4 regions of the Anoxybacillus sp. CHMUD genome follow, and region 1 is predicted to be linked to each of the others. Evidence: predicted binding sites of a transcription regulator. Region 1 holds the regulator's gene; each other region holds the start of a gene.

The links. The regulator Rex, encoded in region 1, represses fermentation and respiration genes when NADH is low (regulators of the CRP and FNR family bind a similar motif). The targets are predictions, from matches to a motif close to TTGTGAAATATTTCACAA.
Region 2: a site for Rex is predicted at 3,894-3,911, ahead of ETB99_RS00245 (nitrate/nitrite transporter). Genes of this name have one in related genera too.
Region 3: a site for Rex is predicted at 3,329-3,346, ahead of adhE (bifunctional acetaldehyde-CoA/alcohol dehydrogenase). Genes of this name have one in related genera too.
Region 4: a site for Rex is predicted at 5,609-5,626, ahead of ETB99_RS03740 (cytochrome c oxidase subunit 2A). Genes of this name have one in related genera too.

Annotation. Positions count from the first base shown of each region.
Region 1 covers NZ_SDLG01000030.1:5,870-13,419, forward strand. The annotation lists gene groL (chaperonin GroEL) at 1-1,098, opposite strand, end outside; gene groES (co-chaperone GroES) at 1,172-1,456, opposite strand; gene ETB99_RS13935 (CPBP family intramembrane glutamic endopeptidase) at 1,682-2,419, shown strand; gene ETB99_RS13940 (YdiK family protein) at 2,416-2,589, shown strand; gene ETB99_RS13945 (redox-sensing transcriptional repressor Rex) at 2,599-3,234, opposite strand; gene ETB99_RS13950 (ABC-F family ATP-binding cassette domain-containing protein) at 3,462-5,357, shown strand; gene tsaD (tRNA (adenosine(37)-N6)-threonylcarbamoyltransferase complex transferase subunit TsaD) at 5,653-6,666, opposite strand; gene rimI (ribosomal protein S18-alanine N-acetyltransferase) at 6,663-7,106, opposite strand; gene tsaB (tRNA (adenosine(37)-N6)-threonylcarbamoyltransferase complex dimerization subunit type 1 TsaB) at 7,107-7,550, opposite strand, start outside.
Region 2 covers NZ_SDLG01000001.1:41,615-49,164, forward strand. The annotation lists gene modB (molybdate ABC transporter permease subunit) at 1-369, opposite strand, end outside; gene modA (molybdate ABC transporter substrate-binding protein) at 372-1,124, opposite strand; gene ETB99_RS00240 (NarK family nitrate/nitrite MFS transporter) at 1,192-2,523, opposite strand; gene ETB99_RS00245 (nitrate/nitrite transporter) at 2,658-3,830, opposite strand; gene ETB99_RS00250 (TIGR04053 family radical SAM/SPASM domain-containing protein) at 4,041-5,156, opposite strand; gene ETB99_RS00255 (CDGSH iron-sulfur domain-containing protein) at 5,344-5,550, shown strand; gene ETB99_RS00260 (iron-sulfur cluster biosynthesis family protein) at 5,582-5,899, opposite strand; gene ETB99_RS00265 (SDR family NAD(P)-dependent oxidoreductase) at 5,911-6,696, opposite strand; gene ETB99_RS00270 (MBL fold metallo-hydrolase) at 6,693-7,550, opposite strand, start outside.
Region 3 covers NZ_SDLG01000011.1:26,460-34,009, forward strand. The annotation lists gene ETB99_RS09120 (TrmH family RNA methyltransferase) at 1-124, opposite strand, end outside; gene ybaK (Cys-tRNA(Pro) deacylase) at 143-622, opposite strand; gene adhE (bifunctional acetaldehyde-CoA/alcohol dehydrogenase) at 702-3,305, opposite strand; gene ETB99_RS09135 (hypothetical protein) at 3,481-3,708, opposite strand; gene ETB99_RS09140 (transcriptional regulator) at 3,799-5,091, opposite strand; gene ETB99_RS09145 (FAD-dependent oxidoreductase) at 5,232-6,746, shown strand; gene ETB99_RS15255 (spore germination protein) at 6,746-7,153, shown strand; gene ETB99_RS15260 (hypothetical protein) at 7,138-7,212, shown strand; partial or broken gene ETB99_RS09155 (Ger(x)C family spore germination C-terminal domain-containing protein) at 7,352-7,550, shown strand, end outside.
Region 4 covers NZ_SDLG01000004.1:11,794-19,343, forward strand. The annotation lists gene ETB99_RS03720 (dynamin family protein) at 1-3,208, opposite strand, end outside; gene ETB99_RS03725 (isoprenylcysteine carboxyl methyltransferase family protein) at 3,267-3,773, opposite strand; partial or broken gene ETB99_RS03730 (type III polyketide synthase) at 3,770-4,833, opposite strand; gene ETB99_RS03735 (chemotaxis protein CheX) at 5,099-5,554, shown strand; gene ETB99_RS03740 (cytochrome c oxidase subunit 2A) at 5,822-5,971, shown strand; gene ETB99_RS03745 (cytochrome c oxidase subunit II) at 5,993-6,466, shown strand; gene ETB99_RS03750 (b(o/a)3-type cytochrome-c oxidase subunit 1) at 6,463-7,550, shown strand, end outside.

The DNA.
Region 1 (7,550 bases):
GCGCTCTTGTAATTTTTCACGGTCAAATTCAGAAGTTGTTTCTTCTAATTGTGCACGAATTTGGTTGATGCGTGCTTGAATGTCTTCGGCACGACCAGCGCCATCAACGATTGTTGTATGTTCTTTTGTTACAACAACTTTCGCTGCACGACCAAGGGAAGCAATTGTTGTTGATTTCAATTCGCGACCTAACTCTTCTGTGATAACTTCGCCACCTGTTAAGATCGCGATATCTTGAAGCATCGCTTTGCGACGATCACCGAAGCCAGGCGCTTTAACTGCAACAGCTGTGAATGTACCACGAAGTTTGTTCACAACTAATGTTGCAAGCGCTTCGCCTTCTACATCTTCAGCAATAATTAACAATGGCTTACCTTGTTGAACAACTTGCTCTAATACAGGAAGAAGTTCTTGAATGCTTGAAACTTTTTTATCTGTAATTAAGATGTATGGATTTTCCAATACAGCTTCCATTTTATCAGAGTCTGTAACCATGTATGGAGATACATAACCACGGTCAAATTGCATACCTTCCACAACATCTAATTCTGTTGTGAAACCTTTAGACTCTTCTAATGTAATGACGCCATCTTTACCAACACGTTCCATCGCTTCAGCGATAAGTTGACCAACTTCTTCGTCAGCTGCAGAAATAGCTGCAACTTGAGCGATAGAATCTTTACCTTCGATTGGTTTAGAGATCGCTTTTAATTCTTCTACCGCAACTGCAACAGCTTTTTCAATACCTTTGCGAATACCCATTGGGTTCGCACCAGCTGTTACGTTTTTCAATCCTTCACGAATCATCGCTTGTGCTAATACAGTTGCTGTTGTTGTACCGTCACCAGCAACATCGTTTGTTTTGCTTGCTACTTCCGCAACAAGCTTCGCACCCATATTTTCAAACGGATCTTCTAATTCAATCTCTTTCGCAATCGTTACACCGTCATTTGTAATTAATGGAGAACCGAACTTTTTCTCTAATACAACGTTACGACCTTTTGGACCTAATGTTACTTTTACTGCATCAGCTAATTTATCTACACCGCGTAACATCGCACGACGAGCTTCTTCGCTGAATTTAATTTCTTTTGCCATACATCTTACCCCCTTGATGATGATTTTTTTTGTTAAGTATTTTTGTACGCTTTATATGTTATCAGGCGAACGATTAACCAATCACAGCTAAAATGTCACTTTCACGCAAAATTAAGTATTCTTTTCCATCATATTTTACTTCTGTACCCGCATATTTTGAGAAGATGATGCGGTCACCAACGCTTACCTCTGGAGCTACGCGCTCACCATTATCAAGAACGCGACCTGAACCAACTGCCACAACTTTTCCTTCTTGTGGTTTTTCTTTTGCTGTGTCTGGTAAGACAATTCCGCTCGCTGTTTTTTCTTCAGTTTGAATTAATTCAATGACAATACGATCGCCTAGTGGCTTCAACACGGCAAACGACCTCCTTAATTAGATTTTCGTTCCGTTATTAGCACTCATTCTTATTGAGTGCTAACACACTTATTATATTAATGAACTTTTTTCAATTTTGCAAGTAGGAAGTTAAAAATTTTTCAATACATATTTCCCTCTTTCATTATGTCTTTCCTTTCGAAATTCATACAAAAAATATGGTAAAATGAAAAAGTATTTATTTTGTAAAAAGGGGTTGACCATGTGAAAAAACAATATTGGTATGTCATCATTACATATATCGCCATGCAGCTATCGAGCTTAGTCGGCGTCCCTTTACTTGCACATAGCGGCTTTGTCAACGCATCAAATAAAGAAATAGCTTTTTCGATCGCTTCTGGTTATTGGGCTGTTATTAGTTTCTCGATTGCTCTTTTTCTCGTTCTTTATTTTATGAAAGAAGATATGAAATACTCATATGATCGCCATCAAGCATCGATTGGCATGTCATTCTTTTGGGCAATTGGGGGGTTTTTGCTCGCTCTTTTCGCCCAAGGCGTTGCAGCAAACATCGAAGTACACCTCTTTGGGGTCGAAATGGGGTCCGAGAACACGAGACGGATCGTCGAAATGGTCAAACTTACACCAGCTCTTATGCTCGTCACTTCAATCGTTGGTCCAGTTTTAGAAGAAATCATTTTTCGAAAAATTATTTTCGGAACGCTGTATCAAAAATATAACTTTTTCTTATCAGCCATCATCAGCTCGCTTTTATTTGCTGTTGTTCATTTAGAGTTCGAACATTTGCTTCTTTATGCAACGATGGGATTTGTATTTGCTTTCCTATATGTCAAAACAAAGCGTATTATCGTACCTATTGCAGCACATGTACTGATGAACACCTTTGTCGTTGCAATTCAAACATTATTTGCTGAAGAAATCGAAAGCATTATGCGTGAGGCAGAACGAATGCAATTCGTAATTTGGAGGCTGTTTTCATGAAGTCTGAACCGTTGTTTTATTTTCTCACTGGCATTTTATTTACTTATTTTGCTGTCCATACCGCCGATGATGGTATTTGGGACATCACAACGATGCTATTTATTTTAATTGCTACATTTGATTTCGGCGCAGGAATTCGTTCTTTACGAAAAAAAACCTCCCGCTCGTAAACGGGAGGTTTACTCATTTCCGTAATGTTTTAAAAAGTAAACGAGTGACTGCAATTCGACCGCTAAATCAATATGGTGAACACGAATATGTTCTGGCACATGCAAGCGAGCAGGCGTAAAGTTTAAAATCCCTTTAATGCCTTTTTGAACAAGTCGGTCAGTAATCGGCTGGGCAACTTGAGCAGGAACGGTTAAAATCGCTACCGTAATCCCTCCAAGCTTTTCTTCCAATTCATCTAAATGATAAACCGGAACCCCTCCGACTTTTGTTCCCACTTTATCCGGATCAACATCGAACGCCATTACGATTTTCGTATTGTTATTTTTGCTAAAATTGTAGTTCAAAAATGCTGTCCCTAAATTACCGACGCCAAATAACGCTACTTCTGTCGTTTCATCTTGGTCTAACGTTTTTCGGAAAAACGACAGCAAATAATTCACATTATATCCGTATCCTTTTTTTCCAAGCGCACCAAAGTATGAAAAATCACGGCGAATCGTTGCTGAATCGACTTTTACAGCTTCGCTTAACTCCGCTGAAGATACACGTTGCTTGCCTGATGCATGCAAGTTTTTCAAAAAACGATAGTACAACGGTAGTCGCTTTGCGGTCGCCTGCGGAATTTTTGGTTGTTCATTATTCACGAGTCAATCCCCCACATTTCCTTTCACAAATAGTTAGCGCTTTCATTTTTCTCTCCTATACGTCTAAAAAATTCTCCCCACTTCTAAACTATACACTATTTTTTTCATTCTGTCTTTCCTTTGTACCCTTTATTATTATTTTTGTCAAATTTGTTATTCGTACACTAGTGTTGCCGAATATCAAGAAAGTACGTTACACTATCAAAAGAAGATTGAGGTGAGAAAGAATGATCATTTTACAAGTAAATCAACTATCCAAATCATATGGAGCGGAACAAGTTTTATCAGACATTAAGCTTGAAATACAAGAAAAAGACCGTATTGCGTTAGTTGGAAGAAATGGCGCGGGAAAATCGACATTATTAAAAATCATTGCCGGACAGTTGTCATACGACACAGGCGAAATCATTAAACCGAAACACGTAACGATCGGTTATTTAGATCAATATACAGGGTTGCAAGCTCATCGTTCCATTTGGGAAGAAATGCTCGATGTGTTTGCCCCGCTACAACAAATGGAAAAACAATTACGTGAACTAGAACAACAAATGAGTTTACATGATGCTGACTATGAGCGCCTACTTGAGCAATATGATCGTTTACAAACAGAATTCAAAGAAAAAGGCGGCTATCAATATGAAGCAGATATTCGTTCGGTTCTTCATGGTCTCCGCTTCTCACAGTACGATTATACGACAAAAGTATCTACATTAAGCGGTGGACAGCGGACGAGGCTAGCGCTTGGTAAACTGCTCCTTACAAGGCCCGATTTGCTCATTTTAGACGAACCGACAAACCATTTAGATATGGAAACGTTGCAATGGCTTGAACAATATTTAAAAAATTACGATGGGGCCATTCTTATCGTCTCCCACGATCGCTATTTTCTTGACCAAATCGTGACACAAGTGTATGAACTATCACGCACAAAAATAAAAAAATATGTCGGAAACTATACAAGCTACTTACAACAACGTGCTGAACAATTTGAACAACAACTAAAATTGTATGAAAAACAACAAGAGGAAATTACAAAATTAAAAGATTTTATTCAACGCAACATCGCTCGTGCATCAACAACGAAGCGAGCACAAAGCCGTAGAAAACAATTAGAAAAAATGAATATCATCGACAAGCCACTCGGTGATGAAAAATCGGCATCGTTTCGTTTCGAAATCGAACGCCCAAGCGGAAACGACGTGCTGACAGCTAACAACTTAGCAATCGGTTACGATCACATCATCGCAACAAACCTTTCATTCCGTATCACTCGCGGAGATAGTATTGCGCTAATTGGACCCAATGGAATTGGAAAATCAACTCTTTTAAAAACGATCATCAAACAACTCCATCCAAAACAAGGAGAAATACGCTACGGAACAAACGTACAAATTGGCTATTATGATCAAGAACAAGCACAATTAACATCAAACAAACGAGTGATCGACGAACTGTGGGACGAAGATCGATTAAGAACAGAGAAAGAAATTCGGACCATTCTCGGCAACTTTTTATTTTCTGGTGACGACGTATTGAAGCCTGTTCAGACGTTAAGCGGTGGAGAAAAAGCGCGACTCGCTCTCGCTAAACTCATGATGAAGAAGGCAAACGTATTAGTTTTAGATGAACCGACAAACCATTTGGATTTAGATAGCAAAGAAGTGCTAGAACAAGCGCTCATAGAATACCCAGGAACAATTATATTCGTTTCACACGATCGTTATTTTATTAACAAAATTGCAACAAAAATATATGAGTTATCCACAGACGGTCTTGTTGAGTATTTAGGGGACTATGATTATTACGTAGCAAAAAAAGCAGAGCTGCTTGAGCTTGGACAAATTAGCCAAAAAACTAAAACGGGCGAATCGTTGTCACCAAAACGTTCGTACGAAGAAGAAAAAGAACGAAAAAAATTAGAACGACAACGACAACGAAAAATCGAACAGCTAGAAACGGAAATGGAGCAAATCGAACAACAAATTGCTACGTATGAACAACAATTATATGATCCTTCCTGTTACAACGACTATGAAAAAGCTCGAGACACACAAGCGCACATTGACGCCCTAAAACAAAAATTTGATGAACTATTCGAACAGTGGGAACGTTTACAACAATAATAATGGGCTAGCTCCACTTGTGGACTAGCCCCATCTTTTTACACAAACATATCCACAGAAAAAACACCTAAATATAAGTTATTCACGGACTTTTCCACATTATCCACAACAACAAAAGAAAAATCCCCCATTTTGTTGTGGTTAACTTGTTATGATAAAATAACATACAATCAACGTTTTCCACATTATTCACATGTATGTGGATAAAATAATCCACAACAAGCTGAATTGTTCTTAGAAAAATTCGTATGACAATTAGAAAAAGGTGCCCCATTGCTTTTGGGACACCTTCTTGCTATAACAGTAAACTTGGGTTTGCATTTAATGCCATGGTGGCACGCTTTCCTTGTTGAAATAATACTGTTCCCGCTGCTGCAATCATCGCTGCATTATCTGTACAAAGCGACAACGGCGGGATAACTAACTCGACTTCTGGCAGTTGATTCATTTGTTTTTGTAATTGTGTACGTAACCCTTCATTTGCCGCCACACCGCCAGCCAGCAATATTTGTTTTACGCTGTAATGCATGGCTGCTTCGATTGTTTTTCTCACTAATACCTCAACGACACTTGCTTGAAAACTTGCCGCCATATCTTCAGGTCGGATCATTTCTCCACGTTGCTTTGCATTGTGCAACGTGTTAATAACCGCTGATTTTAATCCACTAAAACTAAAATCATACGAACCTTCTTCTAACCACGCGCGCGGTAAATCAATAATTGGTTTCCCTTGTTTCGCTAAACGATCGATATGAGGTCCCCCTGGATAAGGGAGTTGCAAGGCCCGGGCAACTTTGTCATACGCTTCTCCAGCCGCATCATCACGCGTTTCTCCAATCACCTCAAATATCCCATGCTCTTTCATGTAAATGAGCTCTGTATGACCTCCAGACACAACAAGCGCCAGAAGCGGAAATTTCATTTCTTGTACAAGTTGATTTGCGTAAATATGTCCTGCGATATGGTGCACGCCAACAAGCGGAATGCGATGTGCAAAAGCCAACGCTTTCGCCGCATTTACACCAATCAATAACGCCCCAACTAATCCCGGTCCTTCTGTTACTGCAATCGCGTCAAGTTGACTTATATCCATATTTGCCTGTTTCATCGTTTCTTCTAACACGAGCGTAATTTGTTCAACATGGTGACGGGAGGCAATTTCAGGAACGACTCCTCCAAATCGTTGATGGCTTTCCATTTGTGAAGCGACAACGTTAGCTACAATTTCACGTCCGTTTTTCACAATGGCCGCCGCTGTTTCATCGCAACTTGTTTCAATTCCAAGGACAAACATATCTTTTTTATTCATAAATTCACCCACATTACTAATGCATCTTCTTGATTATCCGAATAGTATCTTTTACGAATACCTCCATTTAAAAAACCAAGTTTCCGATACAATGACTGTGCAACGATATTCGATACTCGCACCTCTAACGTCATTGTTTTTGCCCCCTCTTCTCTCGCCAACGCCATCGCCTGTTTCATTAGTGCTTCTCCTAATTTTTTCCCGCGAAACTCCGGTAATACTGCAATGTTTGTAATATGTGCCTCATCCATGACCAGCCACATGCCACAATAACCAATGATTTGTCCATCATGCTCCATCACAATGTAACGAGCATACGGATTATTCGTTAATTCTTGGTGAAAAGAGGAACGACTCCACGGCAGTGTAAATGAACGCTGCTCAATTTCTACAATACGATCAAGATCTTGAATCGTCATAAAACGGAAAGAAACATTCACTTAACATTCCGTCCTTTCTTGCTGACGAGCAAGCCAATTCGCTTCTGCCTCTGCTAAACGAATATAGTTTGGGACAAACGTATGAACATCTTCTGGTTCACGGTTCATTCCTAACCATGCAAGTTCGCTTGGGCGTGGATTGTGAAGTGTCGCTGAAGCTACTTGAACAGAACGACCTAGTACTTCAACAAACGTAGCTTCGTGTAGTACACTATCATTTCCAACTAATAAAATGGATTGATCATATGCTTTTAATTCATTTGCCCAATCAGTAGCTAAAATGACTTGATCAGCCACAATGGATTGAATGTTTCCTCCTTCCGCTTTATAAAGGCCTGTATAAATTTGTCCGCGTCGAGCGTCCATTAATGGAACAATAAGCCCGCCAAAATACTTCGCATTTGCTGCCATCACTTCTAAACTCGATACACCAACAAGTGGAAT
Region 2 (7,550 bases), on a different contig from region 1:
AGCATTTAGCAATTGCTCATCAATGCTCGCAAATGCTGCACGTGCCGTTTTCACGAAAAACGGCAAAGCGACAACAAATGCAGCAACAACCGCTCCCGTTGGCGTAAACACAATCATTATCCCAAACGTATCTTCTAAAAAACGACCGATTGGGCTAGATCGCCCGAGTAGCACAAGTAAATAATAGCCAAGAACTGTCGGGGGCAATACAATCGGCAACGTAAACAATGAATCAAGTATATCACTTATTTTATGGTTAGAGCGGCTCAAATAATAGGAAATGGGCAGTCCGACAACTAGTGCACAACTTGTTGCAATTGTTGCTACTTTTAATGATAAAAAGAGCGGAAAAAGATTCATTGCCTGCACGATTATTCCTCCTCAGGAATGATAAAACCATACTTTTTCATGATGCTTGTACCGATTGGTCCTTTTAAAAATGTGAGAAATTCGCGCGCTTCTTTTTCATGTTTCGTCGTTTTTACGACGACGACAGCTTGGCGAATCGGTTCGTGCATATGTTCATCAATAAGGTAGAATGGAAGATGATGATCCTTCATTAGTGCAAGTGCCACGATCGCCACTTCAACGTTGCCCGATTCCACATAAGCAAGTGTATCAGCAATATTTTTGCCATAAACAAGCTTCGGTTTTACTTGCTCCCAAATATCAGATTTTATTAACGCTTGTTTTGCTGCTAATCCATATGGTGCATGATCTGGATTAGCGATTGCCACTTTTTTTACCTCTTGTTTCAGTAAATCTTGTAATGACGTTACAGCTACTCCTTCTTTTACGGCAAGCCCAATGCGCCCAAAGGCGTATATGTTTTTTGTTTGTTCAAGAGCAACACGGTCACGAATAAGTTCATCGACATACGCTACATTCGCTGAAGCAAACATGTCAAATGGAGCCCCTTGCTTAATTTGTTCTGCTAGCTGACCACTCGAACCGAAAATAAATGTAACGTCTATTCCCATTTCTTTTTTAAACTGCTCCCCAACTTCTTTAAATGCATGGGTTAAATCTGCAGCTGCCGCAACTTTAATGGATGGTGTCGCATTTGGTTGGGCGGCGTGAGGATTACATGCCACTAATAACAAAATCATAATAAAAAAACACATTTTTCTCACTTTAGTCCCTCCATATATCAAAAGGGAATATCTATTACAGATATCCCCTTTTATTCTTCTAACATTTCACTTCCGCATTTTTTCTAGCATAATAATACCAGTTTAATGCAATTGATACAACATAAAATGCGATAAAGAAGTAAAATGCTGTAATTGGTGTGCCAGTATTTTGAGCTGCCCAACCGAATAAATTCGGAATAAAGAATGAACCATACGCTGCAAATGCGGCTGTAAAACCGAGAACAGGTGCCGCTTCTTTTGGCGGGAAGATGATTGGAATCATTTGGAATGTCGATCCAGATCCCATCCCTGCAGCAATAAATAAGATCAAGAAAGATACGATAAATCCGATAAAGTGTTTTTCCGTTGTAAAATACATGACTGCTGCAGCACCAAGACCCATGATAATTAAGACATAGTTTGTTACACGTGCTCCACCCAATTTATCAGATAACCATCCCCCAACCGGACGGAATGCCGCCGCTAAAAATGCTCCTAAAAAGGCAAGTGATACGTGTTCTGGGAATTGTGATTTTAATAAAAGTGGAAAGGCCGCTGCATACCCGATAAACGAACCGAATGTCGCTGTATATAGCCATGTCATTACCCACGTATGTTTTCGTTTGACGATGACAAACTGCTCCGATACAGATTGCTTTGCGTTTGGTAAGTTATCCATACCGAAATATGCTAAAATCGTAAAAAACACAATCGGAATGACCCAAATAAATGCAGCGTTTTGTAACCAAACTTTTGAGCCGTCTGCGAGTACTTGTGGTTCACCACCGATCGCTCCAAATACACCAATAGTTACGATTAGGGGTGTCACAAATTGAACGACAGACACTCCCATGTTTCCAAGACCGCCGTTGATACCAAGTGCTGTCCCTTTTTCTTTTTTCGGGAAGAAAAAGCTAATATTCGCTAATGCTGAGGAAAAATTTGCACCACCAAGTCCACAGAATGCCGCTAACAGCAACATGAGCCAATACGGTGTATTGGGATTTTGTACGGCTAATCCTACACCGATTGCGGGAACAAGTAGTATTCCTGTCGAAAAAACAGTCCAGTTTCTTCCGCCAAATTTCCCAACAGCAAACGTGTAAACAAAACGAAATGTTGCACCTACTAACCCCGGAACAGCGGCTAACGTAAATAATTGACTTTGCGTCAACTGGAATCCAATGTCATTCAAACGTGCTGCAGTAATAGACCAAATTTGCCAAACGATAAATGCCAACATTAACGTTGGAACAGAGATCCACAGATTTCGACGAGCATGTTTTTTTCCTTCTTTTTCCCAAAATACTGGGTCTTCTGGGTTCCAATAAGAACCAATTCGACTTGTCCGTTCACCGTTTTCTGAAGCCGTTTTCAATGGTTGACTCATAACGTTATCTCTCCTTTTTGAAGTATGATTTATAAAAATGATTGTTGTACTTTCATCATAAAGAAACCACATAAATAAGAATGTGATGTGCATCACATATTCAGAAACGTTCATACAATGTTAAAAAATAATATTTAAGCGATCGTTTTTCGCAATCGTCTCATAATAAGCATTGCAACAAACATAGTTGCTGCTACCCACCAAAAGCCATACGAATATGAATTCGTCCATTGTTTAAATAAACCTAAAATATTAGGTAAAAAGAACCCTCCTAATCCACCTGCTGCACCGACAAAACCTGTCAATAATCCGACTTCTTTCGGGAATACATTTGGAATGACTTGAAATAGTGCCCCATTCGCTGTACCGAAAAAAATAAGTGTGGTAAACAAAAGAGCTAATGCAACATAAACAGACGGAAGCATACCGACAATCACCAATGTAACAGTAGCGCCTGTAAACAGCCAAACGAGCAATTTCATTCCACCATATTTATCAGCTAAATAGCCACCAATTGGCCGAACAAAGCTTCCCGCAAATACGACAAGCGTCACAAAATCTCCTGCCGTCACTTTATCTACTCCGTATTGATCGAAAAAGAATAGTGTTAAATAGCTCGTCATTCCGACAAATCCACCAAAAGATAAGCTATAAAAAAAGCTAAACAACCACGTTTCCTTCATTTTCATCACGCGCATATATTCCGATATTTTTGCTGGTTTTACCGCAGTCGGGCATTCTTTTGCGAAGATGATAAATACAATAAAAGCAACAAAGAGAGGAACGAGCGCTAATCCAAATACACTATTCCAACCATACTCTTCTGCGATACGAGGACCAAACAACATTGCTAAAACCGTTCCGCTATTTCCCGCACCTGCAATTCCCATCGCCAAACCTTGATGTTCTTTCGGATACCAACGGCTTGCTAAAGGAAGAGCGACGGCAAAACTAGCTCCTGCTACTCCTAATAACAATCCAAGCGCATAAATTTGTGTCAATGTATCAGCAAACAACCAACCCCATAAAAGAGGCACGGATGTCAAAACCATTCCGATCATTCCCATTTTCTTACCACCGAATCGGTCTGCTAATAGTCCCATTGGAATACGAAGCAACGCTCCTCCTAATACAGGGATTCCTACCATCATTCCTTTTTGTGCAGGGGTCAATCTTAAATCTTCCACAATAAACGTTCCTGTTGCCCCAAGAATCACCCAGATCATAAAACTAATATCAAAGTACAAAAAAGACGAAAGAAGTGTCGGTAAATGACCAACTCGAAGAAATTGTTTTAATCGTTCCATCTTTATTCCCCCCCTCGCTTTATCGTTTGACAATTTTATCGTAAAAAAATTTATCGATCAGTACTGTTATATTGTTCACAATTTTTGTTATGTTCACAAAACTTTCATACGTTCTTTCATATGAATAAAATGTTTGTAGAAAAAAGACAAGTTCCCAATTTACACAAATAAGGAACTTATCGCCTGTATGGATGAATAGAAAAAAGGCGGCTATTCGCCGACCCTTTCTTTTTGACGCCATGCTTTTGGGATGTAGACGCAGTACGGTTCGCTTGCTAAGTAGTCGCCTGTAACCGCATATGCTCTTGAACGCGATCCACCACAAACGTAACGAAATTCACATATGCCACATTTTCCTTTATATCCGTCTGGATTTCTTAACTGTTTGAAAATTGGAGAATGGCGATAAATATGGGATAACGGTTGTTCACGTACATTCCCTGCTTTTACAGGCAATAGTCCACTTGGATATACGTCACCAATATGCGAAATAAATACAAAACCGTTTCCATCGTTTACTCCTTTTGGGGCACGCCCTAGTCCGTCTACTTGTCCAGTTAATCCTTTCATTAGCACATCTTCATAACGAATGTCACCGTGAATTTGACGTTCTCGCATTTTTTGTTGTAAAACAACGCGACGATAATGTTGTCCTGCTGTTGTTTTTATATCAAACGGTACACGTTTGCTCGTTTCGTAAAGCCAACGAAACACTTTTTCATGCTCAACAGGCGAAATCATATCTGTCTTTTTTCCCCTGCCCGTCGGTACGAGAAAAAATACACTCCAAAGCACGCAGCCGAGCTCTTCAACAAGTTGCACCATCTCGTCAAGCACATGAACGTTATAACGAGAGATGACTGTATTTATTTGAATGGGAATGTCGAGTTCGTGTAAATATTGAATCGCTTTCATTGTTAAGTCGAACGAGCCAGATGTTCCACGAAAGTGATCGTGAATTTGAGCGTTTGGTCCATCTAAACTAAACGCCCAACGAGCAAGGCCTACTTCTTTTGCTTTTCGGATCGCTTCTTTTGTCACGTTTGGTGTTGCACTTGGGGTCATCGATACACGAAGTCCTTTATCAATCGCATATTTAGCAATATCGTACACATCTGGACGCATAAGCGGATCTCCACCTGTAAACACGAGAAGAGGCTGATCCATTTCATAAATATCATCAATTAATCGCTTCCCTTCTTCAAACGTTAATTCACGCGGATCACGGTGATACTGTGCTTCGGCCCGACAATGAAGACAATTGAGCTGACATGCCCGTGTTAACTCCCATATAACAATAAACGGATTTTGTTGAAAATCACGCATATTTCATCCCTCCGATTCGCTCACTACTTCTCATTGTACAAGAAGGAATATTTATATCATGTGACATTGATCACAAAAAATCACATCCATTTATCTTGTCACTGTTCTGACAAATATGCACGTCCTTGCATTTCTAATATAAAATAGATAGTATATACGATATAAGGTATACAAGGAGGTGGAATATATGGCGAAAGTGCAAATTAAAGTGATGGATAACGGTTCATTTCGTGTGACCGGAGATGTTGAATTAATTGATATGGAAGGAAACAAGTTTGAAACAAAAGAAACATTTTCTCTCTGTCGTTGCGGGCTCTCACAAAATATGCCATTTTGTGATGCATCTCATAAAGGAAAATTTCAATCCGTCGTTCGCGCACCAAAAAACGAATAAGCCCGGCTTTTATTCCGGGCTTTTTACTTTGTTAGCGCTCCATCAGCGACATGCGCGGATTCAATATTTGATTGGGGCTTTTTAATTGAAAACATCCTGCCCCATCGACAACATCAATCGTCATTTGTTCATCAAAGAAAATGAGCCGATGTTTTTCCATCCAAATCGGCATATCGTTTGTTTCAATCGCTACATCATGTTCGTCTAATTGCTCGACAAGCAGTAACATAGGCACTCCATTGACAGCACAACCACAATCATCTGTATCATATGTAAGCTTGACGTGCTTGTTTCCACGAACACGACGAAGTTGTTCGATCGCTCGTTCCGTGATCGTAATTTTCACCATTTACACCTCGCTTACTTTTTTAAAAATGCCCGTTTTCCCATTTTTTCGACGACCGATGGAAATAATTGATACACGCGACTTCCTATATGCATCCAAAACGGCAAATTCACTTCGCGCGTAGGGGTAAGCATCACATCAACGACGCGCTTGGCGACAAATTCCGGACGAAGCATCCATCGTTTCACGTTTTTCACATATTCTCCGGACGTATCAGCGACAGTAAAAAAGTTTGTTTTGATCGGTCCTGGGTTCACAGCAGTGACAAAAATGCCATACATGGACGCTTCCATTCGCAAGCTATTTGTAAATCCAAGGACAGCATGTTTTGTTGCGGCATATACGCTCGATTTTGGCGTTGCGATTTTTCCTGCTTGCGATGCGATATTAATAATGTGGCCGGACCGCTTCTTCATCATATGTGTGTACACTTTTTTTGTACACGCGATCAATCCGAGCACATTGACATCAAACATTTGCTTCGCTTCTGAGAGATCGATATGCTCGACATACCGAAACACACCGAACCCCGCATTATTGACGAGAATATCGATATCGACGGACGCAAGTAATCGATCAAATACAGCATCTACTTCTTCTTGATTACTAACATCTAGCGATTCATATACGCAGGGGATGTTGTACGTTTGTTCAATATGTTGCGCAATTTGCGCCAACTTTTCTTTTGAGCGAGCGAGCAATATCGGTATTCCCCCGCGCTTCGCTACTTCGTATGCGATTTGTTCGCCAATACCGCTCGATGCTCCTGTAATGACGACGTATTTCCCTGCTAACTTCATGATCTCACCACTTCGTACATATATATTTGACCATCTTTTTGTTTTTTCACCGCTCCGATCGCTTCTAAATAATCAAGTTGACCAATCGCTTCAGACATCGTCAATAAAAATTCCCGTTCATATACGGTTGGGAAAAGCGCACGGCATACGTCAAATGCTGTCATCGGTTTTTCACTCAACAATTTCCATACGTGTTCGGCACGCTCTTTTTGTTTTTCTAACCTCTTTTCGACAAGTGGTGCAACATCTGTCACATTTTCCCCGTGTCCTGTAACAATTGTTGTAATGTCATAATTCAACAACTTTTTCAATGAATCGTTATATTGCAAAAGTGGTTTTGGGCGCTCTTGTTCACCGATCGCAGGCGGCTCTAACAACGGATTCGATGAAATGGTCGCTAACAAATGATCTCCTCCGATCATCAGACCGTCCGATTCACGATATAATACAATATGACTTTGCGCATGACCTGGCGTTTCGATAACCATCCATCCTTCGATCACATCCCCTTCTTTCACTTCTTGTGTGAGCGAGCGCTCGCACGAAAAACGAAGGGAGCGTCGGAAGTTTCCAAGTTTCGCTATTCCTTCTTCACCAATTCCACATTCCATTAAAAACTGCTCAAAATATTGTTGATGCCATGCAAAAAAGGCAGCATCTTTTGCAATCCAAGGGGCGGCTTTCCGATGACCGATGACGGGAATGGTCGAAGGTAAATAATCAAGTAATCCAACATGATCCGGATGGTGATGTGTAATGATCACTTGTTCAATATGTTCCGGTTTATAGCCGAGTTCGCGCAATTCACGAACGAACACATGCCATGCTTCTTCCGTTTTTACACCCGCATCGAT
Region 3 (7,550 bases), on a different contig from region 1:
ACACATCGTACATGCGCTTTAAGCGACTTGGCAAAATCATTTCCCAAAGCAAGCGATTGTCGTCAGTTAACAATCCTTCTTCTATACGTTGTGCTAACCATTGCTGTTCTTCCTCTTTTGCCATTCGCATGCGACAACCCTCCTACGCTTTAATGACATGTGCGGTTTTCCCATTTGTCAACTTTAATAAGTCTTGAACAGAAAGCTTCATTTGCATGCCAATTTTTCCTGCGCTCACAATGATTTGCTCGTGCAAAAGCGCCGATTCGTCGACATATGTCGCATATAGTTTTTTCATCCCAATGGGCGAGCAACCGCCACGCACATACCCTGTCATTTTTTCGATGTCTGCCACAGGCAACATATGCACGCTTTTTTCACCGACAATATTCGCCGCTTTTTTCAAATCTAGCTCTGCTGCGACAGGGATGACGAATACGTAAAGTTGACCGCTTGCCCCTTTTGTGACAAGCGTTTTATACACTAGTTCTTCACGTTGCCCAATTTTTTTCGCAACCGATATTCCATCAATTTGTCCATCCGTATAATCGTAAGTAAACAGTTCATATGGTACACGTGCACGATCGAGCATGCGCACAGCATTCGTCTTTGCTTGTTTCATGATCCGTCCCTCACTTTCCTCTATTAGTGTACCATAAACAAAAAGAAGGGACATCCTTCATCGGACGTCCCTTATCCTCTTAAACCCCCTTATACGCTTGGCGATAAATGTCGGCAAGGTCGCTGACTAACGGCAATTTTGGATTGGCTGTTGTACATTGATCTTCAAAAGCTAGTTCAGCGAGTTGTTCGACTTTGCTTTCAAACTCTTCTTTTTTCACACCTGTAGCTGCGATGCTTAGCGGCATATCGAGTTCTTTCGCTAGCTTAATGATTGCTTGAACAAGGCTTTCGACACCTTCTTCTGTCGTTTTTGATGGCAAGCCAAGCAGGCGAGCAATTTGAGCATAACGCTCATCAGCGACGAAATGTTCGTACTTCGGAAACGCTGTAAACTTCTTCGGTTTTTGCGCGTTGTAACGAATGACATGCGGCATTAAAATTGTGTTCGCACGTCCGTGTGGGATATGGAATTCTGCCCCAAGTTTATGCGCTAAACTATGGTTAATGCCCAAAAATGCGTTCGCAAATGCCATACCAGCGATCGTTGATGCGTTATGCATTTTTTCACGCGCGACTTCATCGTTGCCGTTTTTATATGCGCGTGGCAAGTATTCAAAGACGAGTTGAATCGCTTTTAGTGCTAATCCGTCTGTGTAGTCGTTTGCCATGTTCGATACGTACGCTTCAATCGCATGTGTTAATACGTCCATACCTGTATCCGCTGTAATATGTTTTGGCATCGTCATGACGAATTGTGGGTCAACGATGGCGACATCTGGTGTTAACTCGTAGTCAGCAAGCGGATATTTGACGTTATTTTTCTTATCTGTAATGACCGCAAACGATGTCACTTCTGAACCTGTACCAGATGTTGTTGGAATCGCGACAAATTGCGCTTTTTGACCGAGTTTTGGATATTTAAATACGCGTTTACGAATATCTAAAAACTTTTGTTTTAAGCCATTAAAGTCGGTATTTGGATGTTCATAGAACAACCACATCGCTTTCGCCGCGTCCATCGCCGAACCACCGCCGAGCGCGATGATGACGTCTGGCTGGAACGCATGCATCATGTCGGCACCTTTCATCACTGTTTCAATTGATGGATCTGGTTCAACTTCTGAGAAAATTTCACAATGCACATAATCTGGACGTTTACGCAAATAGTATAACACTTTATCAACATAGCCGAGCTTCACCATGTCTGGGTCTGTAACGATAAAGGCACGTGAGATGTTTGGCATTTTCGCTAAATATTGTGTCGCGTATTTTTCGAAATAAATTTTCGGCGGAACTTTAAACCATTGCATGTTTACATTCCTTCTCGCTAATTTTTTAATATTAATTAAATGTGTCGCACCGACGTTTGTCGAAACGGAGTTGCCACCGAATGTACCGCAACCGAGCGTCAACGATGGAATGTATGCGTTATAAATATCACCGATCGCCCCTTGTGAAGACGGTGCGTTCGAAATGATTCGTCCCGCCTTCATTCGCTTACCGAATTCAAGAATGACGTCTTGATTTTCCGAATGAATGACAGCGGAGTGGCCAAGTCCACCAAATTCAAGCATTTCTTCTGCCCGCTTTAATCCTTCTTCTGTGCTATTCACCTTATAACAAGCCAATACCGGACTTAGTTTTTCACGAGAAAGCGGCTCTTGCTGACCAACGCTCTTTAACTCCGCAACAAGAATTTTCGTATCAGCAGGAACATCAACCCCTGCCATTTTCGCAATGTCATACGCTCGTTTCCCGACAATATTCGGATTCACTGCGCACGTATTTTCGTTAATCACTAGTTTTTCTACTTTTTTCTTTTCTTCCTCGTTTAAAAAGTAGCATTTGTTAGCGATCATTTCTTTTTTTACTTCATCATAAATTTCCTTATCGATAATGACCGCCTGTTCAGATGCACAAATCATGCCGTTATCAAACGTTTTAGAAAGAATAAGATCGTTCACCGCACGTTTAATATTTGCTGTTTTCTCAATATAGCAAGGTACGTTACCAGGTCCAACCCCTAATGCTGGCTTTCCTGAGCTATATGCCGCTTTCACCATGCCTGCTCCACCTGTCGCAAGAATGAGTGAAACACCAGGGTGATGCATCAATTGTTGCGTCGCTTCGACAGAAGGAGTTTCGATCCATTGAATACAATGTTCTGGCGCACCCGCAGCAATCGCTGCATCCCGTAAAATGCGTGCCGCTTCACTGCTGCATGTTTGAGCGGATGGGTGGAACGCAAAAATGATTGGATTGCGCGTTTTAATAGAAATGAGCGCTTTAAACATTGTTGTTGAAGTCGGGTTCGTGACTGGGGTTACCCCGGCGATAACGCCAACAGGCTCAGCAATTTCAATGATGCCTTCCTGTTCATTTTCGCGAATAACGCCGACGGTTTTATCGTATTTAATGTTATGGTAAATATATTCTGTCGCAAAAATATTTTTAATGATTTTATCTTCATATACACCGCGCTTTGTTTCTTCAATGGCTAGTTTCGCTAAATACATATGTTTATCAAGCCCAGCTAACGCCATTTGCTTGACGATATGATCGATCGTCTCTTGATCATAGTCACGAAACGCTTTTAACGCTTTTTGCGCATTGGCTACAAGCGTATCAATCATTTTCGTAACTTCTTTCTTTTGGTCTAATACTTTTTCCTCCACAGCCATATAAGCCCCTCCCATAATCATTTTTGTGAAAAACTTCACAAATTAGTTGAAAATAAAAATGTGATTGTTTTCACATTTTTATTTTAGTGAATTAGGCTTTGTTTGTGTGTGTCAACTTTGTGAAATATTGAGCAATTATATTGTATAAGAGAACCGCTTCTCATGAAGAAGACGGTTACTCACATACTGGATTGCGTGGAATTTTTGTAAAAGAAATATCGTTGTACATACGCGTATTCCGCTTAACAATGACGACATAATTTACTGTCCATATATAAGAAGGAATTTCTTGATCATCTTCAAACATCATTGCTTCAAATTCATCACCAATCATTTCTTCGAATAGCTCCAATGTATATGTTTCCGCATCTGTGGAAAAGTTTCTCCATTCGCATATAAGCATCAGCTGTCACCTCAACTTTTCTTTTGTTACCATCATTGTAACATTCTTTTCCCTAATTTAAATTGTGAAATATTGAACAAATCATGAATATTACTTATTCGTTATATACGCTTGTTTTGGATGATTTGGTTGATCTGGATACTTTAAGCGCATTTTCCCTTCCGCTAATAGCTTTCCTAAATAATTATTGCGCAATCCGTCTGGCGTTCGATCTAGTAAATGGGATAACTGTTTTAACATTAATGGTCGACGGGCACATAACTGCAAAATGACTTCTTCCATCTTAGCCGGTGCAAGTCTTTTTTTCTTACGCGCAATTTCAGCAATGCTCCATAGCTCCTGATCGATATTTCTTTCTTCTTCCTCATCCAATTTATTTACGGAGTTGAATGAGATGTTTACGGAGTTATCATCTTTATTTACGGAGCTATCCTTTTTATTTATGGAGTCAAGCACTTTATTTACGGGGTTTATTTCAATATTTAAGGAGTTTGGGTCTTTATTTACGGACTCAAACTCATTATTTACGGAGTTTTGATCGTTATTATAGGAGTTGTTTTCTTTATTTATGGAGTCTGATAATGGTGCATCGCCCATCCAATCACTCAATACCTCGATCTCATTTATACAGTCGTGTCTTTCTGGGAAGGACACAATAGGCAATGTAACAACCGTTCGTTTTTGAAAATCATATTGCTCAACAGCAAATTGTTGTGAGTAAATTGTCTCCATCGTTTTTAAACCGACTCCAGCACGTTTACAAAACTGAATGTAAATAAACATTTTAAACATATTTGGATTGCGCAAATAGCTGACTCCACCACTATTTGCTTGTTCTAAAGGAATACCAAACAAACCAGGGTTAGACATTTGAATACATGATCGCTGCCGTTCAACAATAATCCCTCCATCACCGCTATAATCAGCATGGACGATTGCATTCATTAACGCTTCATGGACAGCGTCTTTTTCAACTTGTGATACGTCGTTGACCTCGTGCATCACTTTAAAATAAAAATCATAAATATTTCCCGACCATGTTCCGTCCTGTGAAGTAAAACGGTTTGACCAATGCAGCTCATCATCTCCATATTCACGATACTCTAAAAAGTATTGTGGTAAAACTTCTGTAATCATTCGCTCTTCGCTAAACATAAGAAGTCCTGCGAGTGTGAGTCCCTCTTTGTTTGTGTCTCGTATTTTTCCCCATGCGCCGATTTTATATAAAAAATCTTTTGTTTCTAATCCGTTCCACGGGTGGTTTGGTTTCACTTTTGCAAATTGTTCGCGATAATGGCGAACAGATTCTAAATGCAGCTCATTAAGCCCATAATGTTCTAACACGACGTTATCTTGTAAACGAATATTTGCATCTTTATTCACTTTAACTCTCCCTCTTACGTTATGTTATTAAAACGTTTCGATACTCGTCTATTTCCATTTTATCATCTTTGCAAATGTTCATCATAAACTTTTCGATTTGGGGAAAATTAAGAAAAACATGGGTATGGAGGAACAAAAACATGTCTTTACCAAAGTTATCTCAATCGTATTGGCTACAAACAACAACGCTTCCGTCTTTTCCATCTTTGACGCAACCGATTGAAACGGATGTAGCGATTATTGGTGGAGGAATAACAGGTATTACAACCGCTTATTTGCTCGCTAAACAAGGCGTGCGTGTCGCCGTCATCGAAGCAAATCGGCTATGTCACGGCACAACAGGGCATACGACGGCAAAAATAACTGCCCAGCATGATCTCATTTATCATGAGCTGATTGCTCACTTCGGTGAGGATAGCGCTCGTCAATATTACGAAGCAAATAGCGAGGCAATACAGTTTATTTTGCAAACAATAAAAGAAAACGATATGCATTGCGACGTATCGCTAGAAGATGCATACGTATATACGACTGAAGAAACGCAATTATATAAGCTCGAGGCGGAATGGAAAGCATATGAAACGATCGGCATTGACGGAGCATATGTCGATCAACTGTCGCTTCCTTTTTCCGTTCAAGGTGCAATCATGATGCGCAACCAAGCGCAATTCCATCCGCTCCATTATTTAAAAACATTAGTGGAACTCGCTGTCAAACATGGGGCATCTTTTTATGAACAAACCGTTGCACAACATATTGAGACATCGACAAGACCGGTTGTACAAACGAAAAATGGAGCAACGATCACTTGTGACACCGTTGTCATTTGTACTCATTTTCCGTTTTTCGATCCTGCTTTTTACTTCGCACGACTGCATGCAGAACGATCATACGTCATTGCAGTCGAGTCGCATGAACGATTGCAAGGCATGTATTTAAGCGCAAATGAGCCAAAGCGATCGTTGCGATATACGATGATAGACGGAAAACCTCTTCTTTTCGTTGGTGGCGAGTCACATAAAGTCGGACAAGGAACCAACATGATTCATCACTATGAAGCGTTACAATCATTTTCAAAACATATATTCGGATTGTCGGACGTGCAATATCGCTGGTCGGCGCAAGATCTTGTCACACTAGACAATCTCCCATACATCGGTCCGATTCGCACAAGCCTTCCACACATACTTGTCGCGACAGGATATCGTAAATGGGGCATGACGACAAGTACAGTTGCTGCTCATCTGTTAGCCGATTTAGCGTTACAAAAAGAAAATCGTTACGCTCAACTGTTTGCCCCGTCACGCTTTGTCGCTGATCCATCACTCAATCACTTACTGACGGAAGGAATCGATGTCGCGAAACACTTCTTAATCGGAAAGCTTGAATACGCCCTTCGTACCCCTCGCGACATATCGCCAGGAGAAGGAGCTGTAGTCAATGTAGACGGAAAACGGGCAGGTGCATACCGCGACGAACAAGGAAGGCTATATGTCGTCGATACGACATGTACACATATGGGATGTGAACTCGAATGGAATAATAGCGAACGGTCATGGGACTGTCCTTGTCACGGTTCACGCTTCTCTTTCAGCGGAAAAGTACTAGAAGGGCCAGCAACTGAACCACTTCGACAGCTTGAAGGGGATGAATGATGAACAGCATACAACAAACGCTTACGCATTCGCTTGATATGAATGAACAAACGTTGCGTGACTATTTCACAAAAACTCCCGACCTCATTTATTGTCATATATGGATTGGCGAGCCGAAGAAAAGAGCATTGCTCGTATACCTCAACACGCTCGTTGATAAAAATTCGATTAACAATAACATTATTGATCCGCTTTTATTTGAAACGAAACAAATTGAAGAGACGACGGACATTCAATTGCCGATCGGGTCGAAATCATATACGACAAAATGGGAACACGTCATTCAACATGTGTTTCAAGGAGAAACCGCGCTATTGCTCGATGGCGATAACCGCGTATTGCTGTTTTGGATACACAAGGATGGCCGCAACGAGCGATCACTGAACCGCAAATTGAATCATCGCTGAAAGGATCGCACCAAAGGTTTATTGAAACGTGCGAAATGACTATAGTACACGTTGGATGATCGCTTCGTTTTTACGCTTACTGCGCCTGCTTGCCTTTTTCATGGCGATTTTTTACCGTCAGCTTACATTACGGCTCTTTCGTCCCATTACGGGATTATTCCGCTCAATTCGGCGAATCGCGCGAACGCGTTCCACGACGTGTTATATCGTGATCCGAAAAACTCAACTACTGCGAACTTTATCGTTTTTGACGACCCGTTAAAAAATTTAATGTACATTCGGCCTGATGATAAGCCTCGTCTATCTGTCGCCATTCGAGACGTATTGCTGACAGCTGATAAAGGGAAGCAAACGACAAAAATCAATCTTCTTCAATTTCGTCGTTTATCGATTGATC
Region 4 (7,550 bases), on a different contig from region 1:
AATGAAGATCATAACGTTTGCTTATAAATGCTTCGATTCGCAAACTAGTTGCACGCATTTCTTGCGCCAAATCAAATCCAATGGAATATAAAAATTCATCCAAACATAATTGTAACGCTTTTTTTATGTTGCTCTGTCGATCATGAAGAACAGAAGGATTGAACGACTCTTTAAACCAATCCGGTAAACGAAAAAAGACGCGCTGTTGAATATAATAAACTAATTCATTTAATTCTTGCTCGATCGCATGAACGTCGTGATTTGCTTCGTATTGTTCGATAATCCGCTCAAGCTGTTGTTGCTCTTGGTGCAATATGTGCAACTTTTTACGTTTCGTTTCATCGCTTTGTTTTGCTTCTGCAATATATTCTGCTAGTCGCTTTTGCGCTTGTTTTATTTGCAAACGAGCGGAAGCAAGCGCTAGCGAGCTAAGCTCTTGATGAATAAACGGGTAAAACGCCTGCTCAAATGCGTCCATTCCCGAATTGGATAGCACATCATGTTTCCACAATTCTCCGTTCTTTTCTGCGAGCGCCCATTTACTTGATAGCGAAAAAAGACGAGGATGACGAATACCAAATTGTAAAAGCTGATCTTTCACATAGTGAACAACAGCTTGTAATTCCTCTGTTGTATGTGCTAAATCCGCTGCATTAATGATGAAAAACATCTTATCTAAACTAAACGTATCCTTTACTCGACCAAGCTGAATTAAAAATTCGCGATCCGCTTTTGAAAACGCATGGTTATAGTATGTGACAAAGAAAATCGCATCAGCATTTTTAATGTAGTTAAATGCAACTCCTGTATGACGAGCGTTAACAGAGTCCGCGCCTGGTGTATCGACAAGAATAATGTTTTCACGCGTTAATGGGCAATCATAATATAGCTCAATCCATTCAACAAAACACGATTTTGTTTCATTCGCTACATATTCATGAAATTGCTGAAGTGAAATCGTAAGCAATTGTCCAAGCTTTTCTTTCATTTGTTCATACCCGTGCACAACGGCTTGTAAAAACGCCCAATGCACTCGTTCCTTAGCATCAACAGCTTCATTACGAATAGCTTTTTTACTTTCTTCGATCGCCTCTTGTAATGAATGAACTTGCATACCGAAAAAGCGCAAAGAGTGTTGTAAATCGTTTAAAAGCTGCTGTTCCGTTTTTACTTGTACGACAACGGTTCCATGCGGACGATCACCTGTTGGTGGAACAATTTTGTTAATAGTTGCCGTCGTCGGATGTGGCGAAACAGGTAAGACATGTTCACCGATTAACGCGTTTGCAAATGAAGATTTTCCTGCGCTAAAGGCGCCAAACAAAGCAATCGTAAACGTCCGTCGTTGAAGCTGCTGAACTTTTACTTCCATTTCATTTGCTAGCTGTTTCATTCCTTTAATTGGGGCGATCATTTGACTAATCGTCCGCAATTTTTCGATCATTTGCTCGGTCGTCTCATTTTCTATTTGCACCGTTTGAATTGGATGTTGTTCTTGCGCTGATTCATTTCCATGTGGAACTTCTTCTTTGCTTTCACTGCTTGTTCTTATTGTAAACGTCTCATGAACAAACGGATAAACAGCATCATCGCTTAACGAATTGGCATTTTCGACGACTTTTTGCAATTGTTGACGCGTATGTTCACGCTCACGAGCAAGTTGCTTCAATTGCTCCCAGCATGCCCGTTCCCCCATCAACTTATTGAGTTGTTGTTGATACATACTCAATTTTTGTTGTACTTTTCCCTTCTCAATGATTTGTTCGACAAGTTGAATAGCTGCATCGCGATATAACCGTTTCATTTCGTTTGCTATGTCGTTCGTATATGTTAATACATAATCGCCTGTGACAACTGGTTGATTTTGTTTTCGTTCAACAATCCATTGTTCTGAAAACGGGACGGTTAATTGTTGAATACGATGCAATAATTCATGGTCGTGAACATCATATTGTTGATAAAACTGCTTCAATAAGTCACGGATGTGCCATTCAAGCTGACTTTCGATTTTTTGATGTAAATCTTCATAAAACGCATGCAACCGCTTTTTACGTTCTTCCTCTGTTTTTTGCTTTGTAAATAAAAAACCGACTTTAAAATCAGGTTGACACGCTTCTAAATAGGCACGCGCATACTCTCGTGTTTCATAAGGCATCACATATGCATTGTGTAACGTCGTTTCCAACTGTTGTTCAATATGTTGCCTAGCATTTGTCCACGTTGTATGAATATGATCAATCGCTCGCTCAATTTCTTCGAGTTTTGCAAGAAGCTCATGTTCATGATCAAACGAGAGCGACTGCCGTATATTTCGCTTTTCTTCTTCCTGTTGAGCGATGACGATCTGCATATGGTCGTCGATCATTTGCTCGACAGCGATACGTATGTTTTGATGAAGTCGTTCCTCTTTTTCATCAAAAAGTGACCGCAATAATTGTTTTAATGTCTCAAGTTCGTTGTATATATTATCTTTTTGTTTCAGCGACGTATAAAATATTCGTTCAAATGTGATGCCCCACTGCTGAAACGATTCCTCGACAGAACGAGTAAACTGTGAAAATAGAAGTTCTTCATCACGATGTTTATCAATTTGATTCACAACTAAGTATAGCGTTTTTCCATACTGTGACAAACGCTTCGTAAACTCGAAGTTCAATTCCGCTTGAACATGATTGTAATCCATCACATAAAATATGACGTCCGCTAAATGAAGTGCAGACTCCGTCGCCAAACGATGAGCATCATCGGTTGAATCAATACCTGGTGTATCCATAAGTACTATTCCGGGCGGGATCACCTCTGTTTCATCGCTAATCTCGATCATGTCAATGGCGTCGCCATCCCGACAAAACGTTTTCACTTCGTCGTAATCATAAGGAGCCGTATATTCAATCCGTTCGCCAGATTTATAATATACACGCGCATACGGTTTCCCTGTTTTTACTTTCACAAGATTTGCACTTGTCGGAATTGGACTAGACGGTAAAAGCTGAGCACCGATCAATTCATTAATTAAACTAGATTTTCCTGCAGAAAAGTGTCCACAAAAAGCAATCGTAAACTCTTTATGATACACTTTTTTAATTAATTGTTTCGTTTTATTTGCTTGAGTCATGTCACCTCTTTTAATAAATTCGTCATGAAGTGCGATGAGACGATATAACCATTGTTGCAATGATTGTGTTTTTGTCATATGCATTTTCCCCATACCCCTTTTAAAAAATCTACCTTCATTTTACTGTAGTTCACAGAAAAATAAAATCCCCCTACTTATGAGGAGATTTTAATAAACGTAGCGCCTGTTCCTCTACACGAATACGGATAGATAAGAGGTACACGTTCCATACTGTAAATATGACAGCTGTCCAATATGCTTGAAACATCAGGGGAATAACAAGGAGTTCTAGAACAACAACGAGGTAATTCGGATGACGAAACCATCGATACGGTCCTTTTTGTATTCGTTCTGCATTTGGCAATACAATAATTTTCGTATTCCAATACCGCCCAAGCGAAGCAATGGTCCAAAAACGAAATAGCTGTAGAATGATAAAGATATTAAACAAAAATGACCATAAAGCAGATGCATGTTTTTTCCTTCCCTCGAGCAAAAGCGAGACAAAAAATAAACTATGCATACAAACAATATGTTTATAGTGATTTTGCCCGAACTCTTTCGCCCCTCTCTCCTTCATCCATCGTTCATTTCTTTTTGCCCAGTACAACTCAACAAATCGTTGAGCAAGTAAAAAGAGAAATACTTTCCATTTCATAATTTCTCTCCCCATTTTAACAATAAAAGCTCACAGCTAAATCCCGGTCCCATCGCCATCATTAAACCGTGTTGTTGAGTGATAGGCTGTTGTAAAAAACGCTGTAAAACAGCAAGCACAGTTACAGACGACATATTTCCATGCTCTCGTAAAACATGAATCGCATGAGTTAACTTATTTTCATCTATATGTAACCCCTCTTGATAGGCATCGAGCACTTTTTTACCACCTGGATGTACGACAAAATGTTCAATTTGCGAAACACAAATCCCGTTTTTTCTTAAAAACAATTCCACGATTTCACCAATCGATTGACGAATAATAGTCGGAATATGCCTAGAGAACACCACATAAAATCCGTTATCTTTTATATCCCACCCCATAACATCCTCCATGTTACGCATAAATATCGATTGCATATCGATCACCTGTGGATCTATGCTTTGTAACTGTACATCATTCCCTACAACACACGCACAACCTACTCCATCCGCAAATAGTGATGTGCCAATAAGATTGCTTTTTGACACATCGTCAAGTTGAAAAGTGAGACTGCAAAACTCTACCGCGAGGACAAGCACTTTCGCTTTTGGATATGCTCGACAGTAATCTACCGCTCGAGCAATGCCAACTGCTCCCCCGGCACATCCGAGCCCCCATATAGGAATCCGTTTCGTATGTATCGAAAAAGGCAGCTCGTTCATTATTCTTGCCTCAATGCTCGGTGTAGCAATCCCCGTCGTTGAAATAAAAAAATAGCTTCAATATCTTCGAACGGAATGTTTCCGCGATGTAAACAACGTTCAATTGCTTCTTTTCCATATTGAACGGCATGTTCAATATACAGTTCATTTTTCTCAGCGAACGAATGAGCTGTCATATACCAATGTAACGGTTGTACAAATGACCTTGATTGAATATGGTCATGTTCAAAAATCGATAATAGACGATCGATATGCTCATAACGATGTTGAAACATACGTTTGATTGCAATCATCACCTCGTTTTGTGAAACACGGTAAGGAAGTTCAGCTAATTCCACTGCAACGATGCTCGGCATACATCTCTATCCTTTCATTTTCATTAATGATAATATTTTTCTGATAAAGGAATTTTATACATATTAAGTAAAAAAGCCTCCCTCACCACAATAGGAGGAAAGCTTTCGACGTTTTGAAAGGAGGTATGTTGTTGTGCACTTCCATTATAACGCAATTTATTGTTTCGTCACTATGTTTTTTTATGTTTTCTTTGTCTACATTTGTCGAAAAATGATGTAATCGAAACGAAAAATTTGTTATGATGAAGAAAAAAGGGGTCTTGTTATGGCTTTAGGTGAGAAAATTACAACGATTTTAAACGGAACGATCGAATCGATTCGCTCTGTCATCCCGCTAGCAATGACAATCGAAAAACCTTCATTGTTTACACAACCTTTCACTCAAACGTCCATTAGTGTATTAATTGGGATGACCGGAGACTTACGGGGACGCCTTATGATTGAAGGGCATGAAACGATATTTGGAAGTATCGGAGAAACGATGTTCGGCATGCCTTTAGAAGGTGAAATGCTCGAATCATTTACCGGTGAGCTCGGCAATATGATTGCAGGAAACTTGGCAACGATCGTATCTCAAAAGGGAATTACAATCGATATCACTCCTCCTACTGTTCTTGTTGGTCAAACAAAAATTTACGGTTTTGATAAAGCATTTCGCGTACCGATTCACTTTGAAAATAAAGGAGAATTGCAGCTTATTTTAACAATTGATAACGAATAAGTGCAAAGAGAAGCTTGCGTTTGTAAGCTTCTTTTTTTATTTTTTATCCATATTTTTCTAAATATTTCACACTTCTTTCACAACCTCACAAAATTCGTGTGACAAAAGTCACAGATACTCCTTATTTTTACGGTTATGATGATGGTAAAGTAACGAATGAACAATTTGTGAAATGTACGAAGAAAGCGTTTCATTTCGCAAATTGTTTTGTATGATGTAAGTGTATACATTTCTAATTAAGGTTTATTTAGGAAAGGAGGAATAAAAATGAAAACCCAATTAAACACAAACACCCCAAAAACAAAAGTGGAGAAAGAGCCTACATTGAAAGGAACGCTCGCTTCTGTTTTATTTTTAGGATTTTTCCTCATTTTCACGTGGGTAAGCGTATATTTCTTGTTTTTGAATCGTTTATAGAGAGAAAGGAGACGGGACGTTATGCACATGCATAAATATGAAAAAATTTGGCTGTTTTTCGGCATCGGTTCATTATTCGTATTTTTAGCTGTCTTAGGAGTTGGTGCATTCGCACAAGGAACACAGCCGCCAAGCTGTTTAACAACGATCGATCCGGAAAAAGTCGATCAAACACCACCATTTGATAAACCTGGTCTTGTTAAAACTGGAGACAATGAATATCAACTCAATATCGTTGCTTCTGCATTTGCGTACACGCCAAATCAAGTCGAAATTCCAAAAGGAGCAAAAGTAACGATCAACGTAGCAACGAAAGATGTCATTCACGGATTTGAAATGGCCGGAACAAACGTAAATATGATGGTTGAACCTGGTTATGTAAGCAGCTATACACAAACATTCGATAAAGTCGGTGAATATGTCATTTTATGTAACGAATATTGCGGTGCCGGTCACCACTTAATGACAGCGAAAGTGAAGGTGGTTGAACAATGATGAACGAAACTTGGAAAGTAGATGCACGTGATGGCAAATTAGCCATGGCTCATATTTATGTCGCCTTCGTTGCTCTGGCGTTAGGAGGACTCGCTGGTCTATTACAGGTGCTTGTACGCTCTGGAAAATTCGAATTGCCAGCAGGCATTAGCTATTATACAATTTTAACAACGCATGGCGTATTGCTTGGACTCGTTTTAACTACATTTTTCATTATCGGTTTTCAATTTGCAGCTGTAAGTCGGACGGCTGGAACGCTTTCTGATCGCGCACGCTTTTGGGGATGGGTCGGTTTTTGGCTCATGACAATTGGTACAGCCATTACTGCCTTTTACATTTTAATTGGCGAAGCTTCTGTTTTATATACATTCTATGCACCACTACAAGCACACGCAGGTTTTTATATTGGTTTAACACTTGTTGTTGTCGGGAGCTGGGTGAGTGGATTTGCGATGTTCGCTCATTATGCAAAATGGAAAAAAGCTCATCCTGGTCAAGTAAGTCCGTTACTTACGTTCATGTCTGTTGTTAACATGGTGTTATGGCTCGTTTGCTCGCTAGGTGTTGCAGCAACTGTATTATTCCAACTTATTCCTTGGTCATTAGGTTATGTCGATCGTATTAACGTACTTGTGAGTCGAACATTATTCTGGTATTTCGGTCACCCACTCGTATATTTCTGGTTATTGCCTGCATATATGATTTGGTATGCGATTATCCCAAAAATTATTGGCGGAAAAATGTTTTCTGACTCACTTGCTCGCATGTCGTTCATTTTATTCTTAATTTTCTCGATTCCTGTCGGTTTCCACCATCAACTCGTGGAACCTGGAATCGATCCAGCTTGGAAATACTTACAAGTTATCTTAACGTTTATGGTCGTTATTCCATCACTCATGACCGCGTTTTCGATGTTTGCAACATTTGAAATGTATGGGCGCTCAAAAGGAGCGACAGGATTATTCGGATGGTTACGAAAATTACCATGGGGTGATGCCCGCTTCTTTGCACCATTTATCGGTATGTTGTTCTTTATCCCTGCCGGTGCTGGTGGTCTTATAAACGCATCACACCAATTAAACCA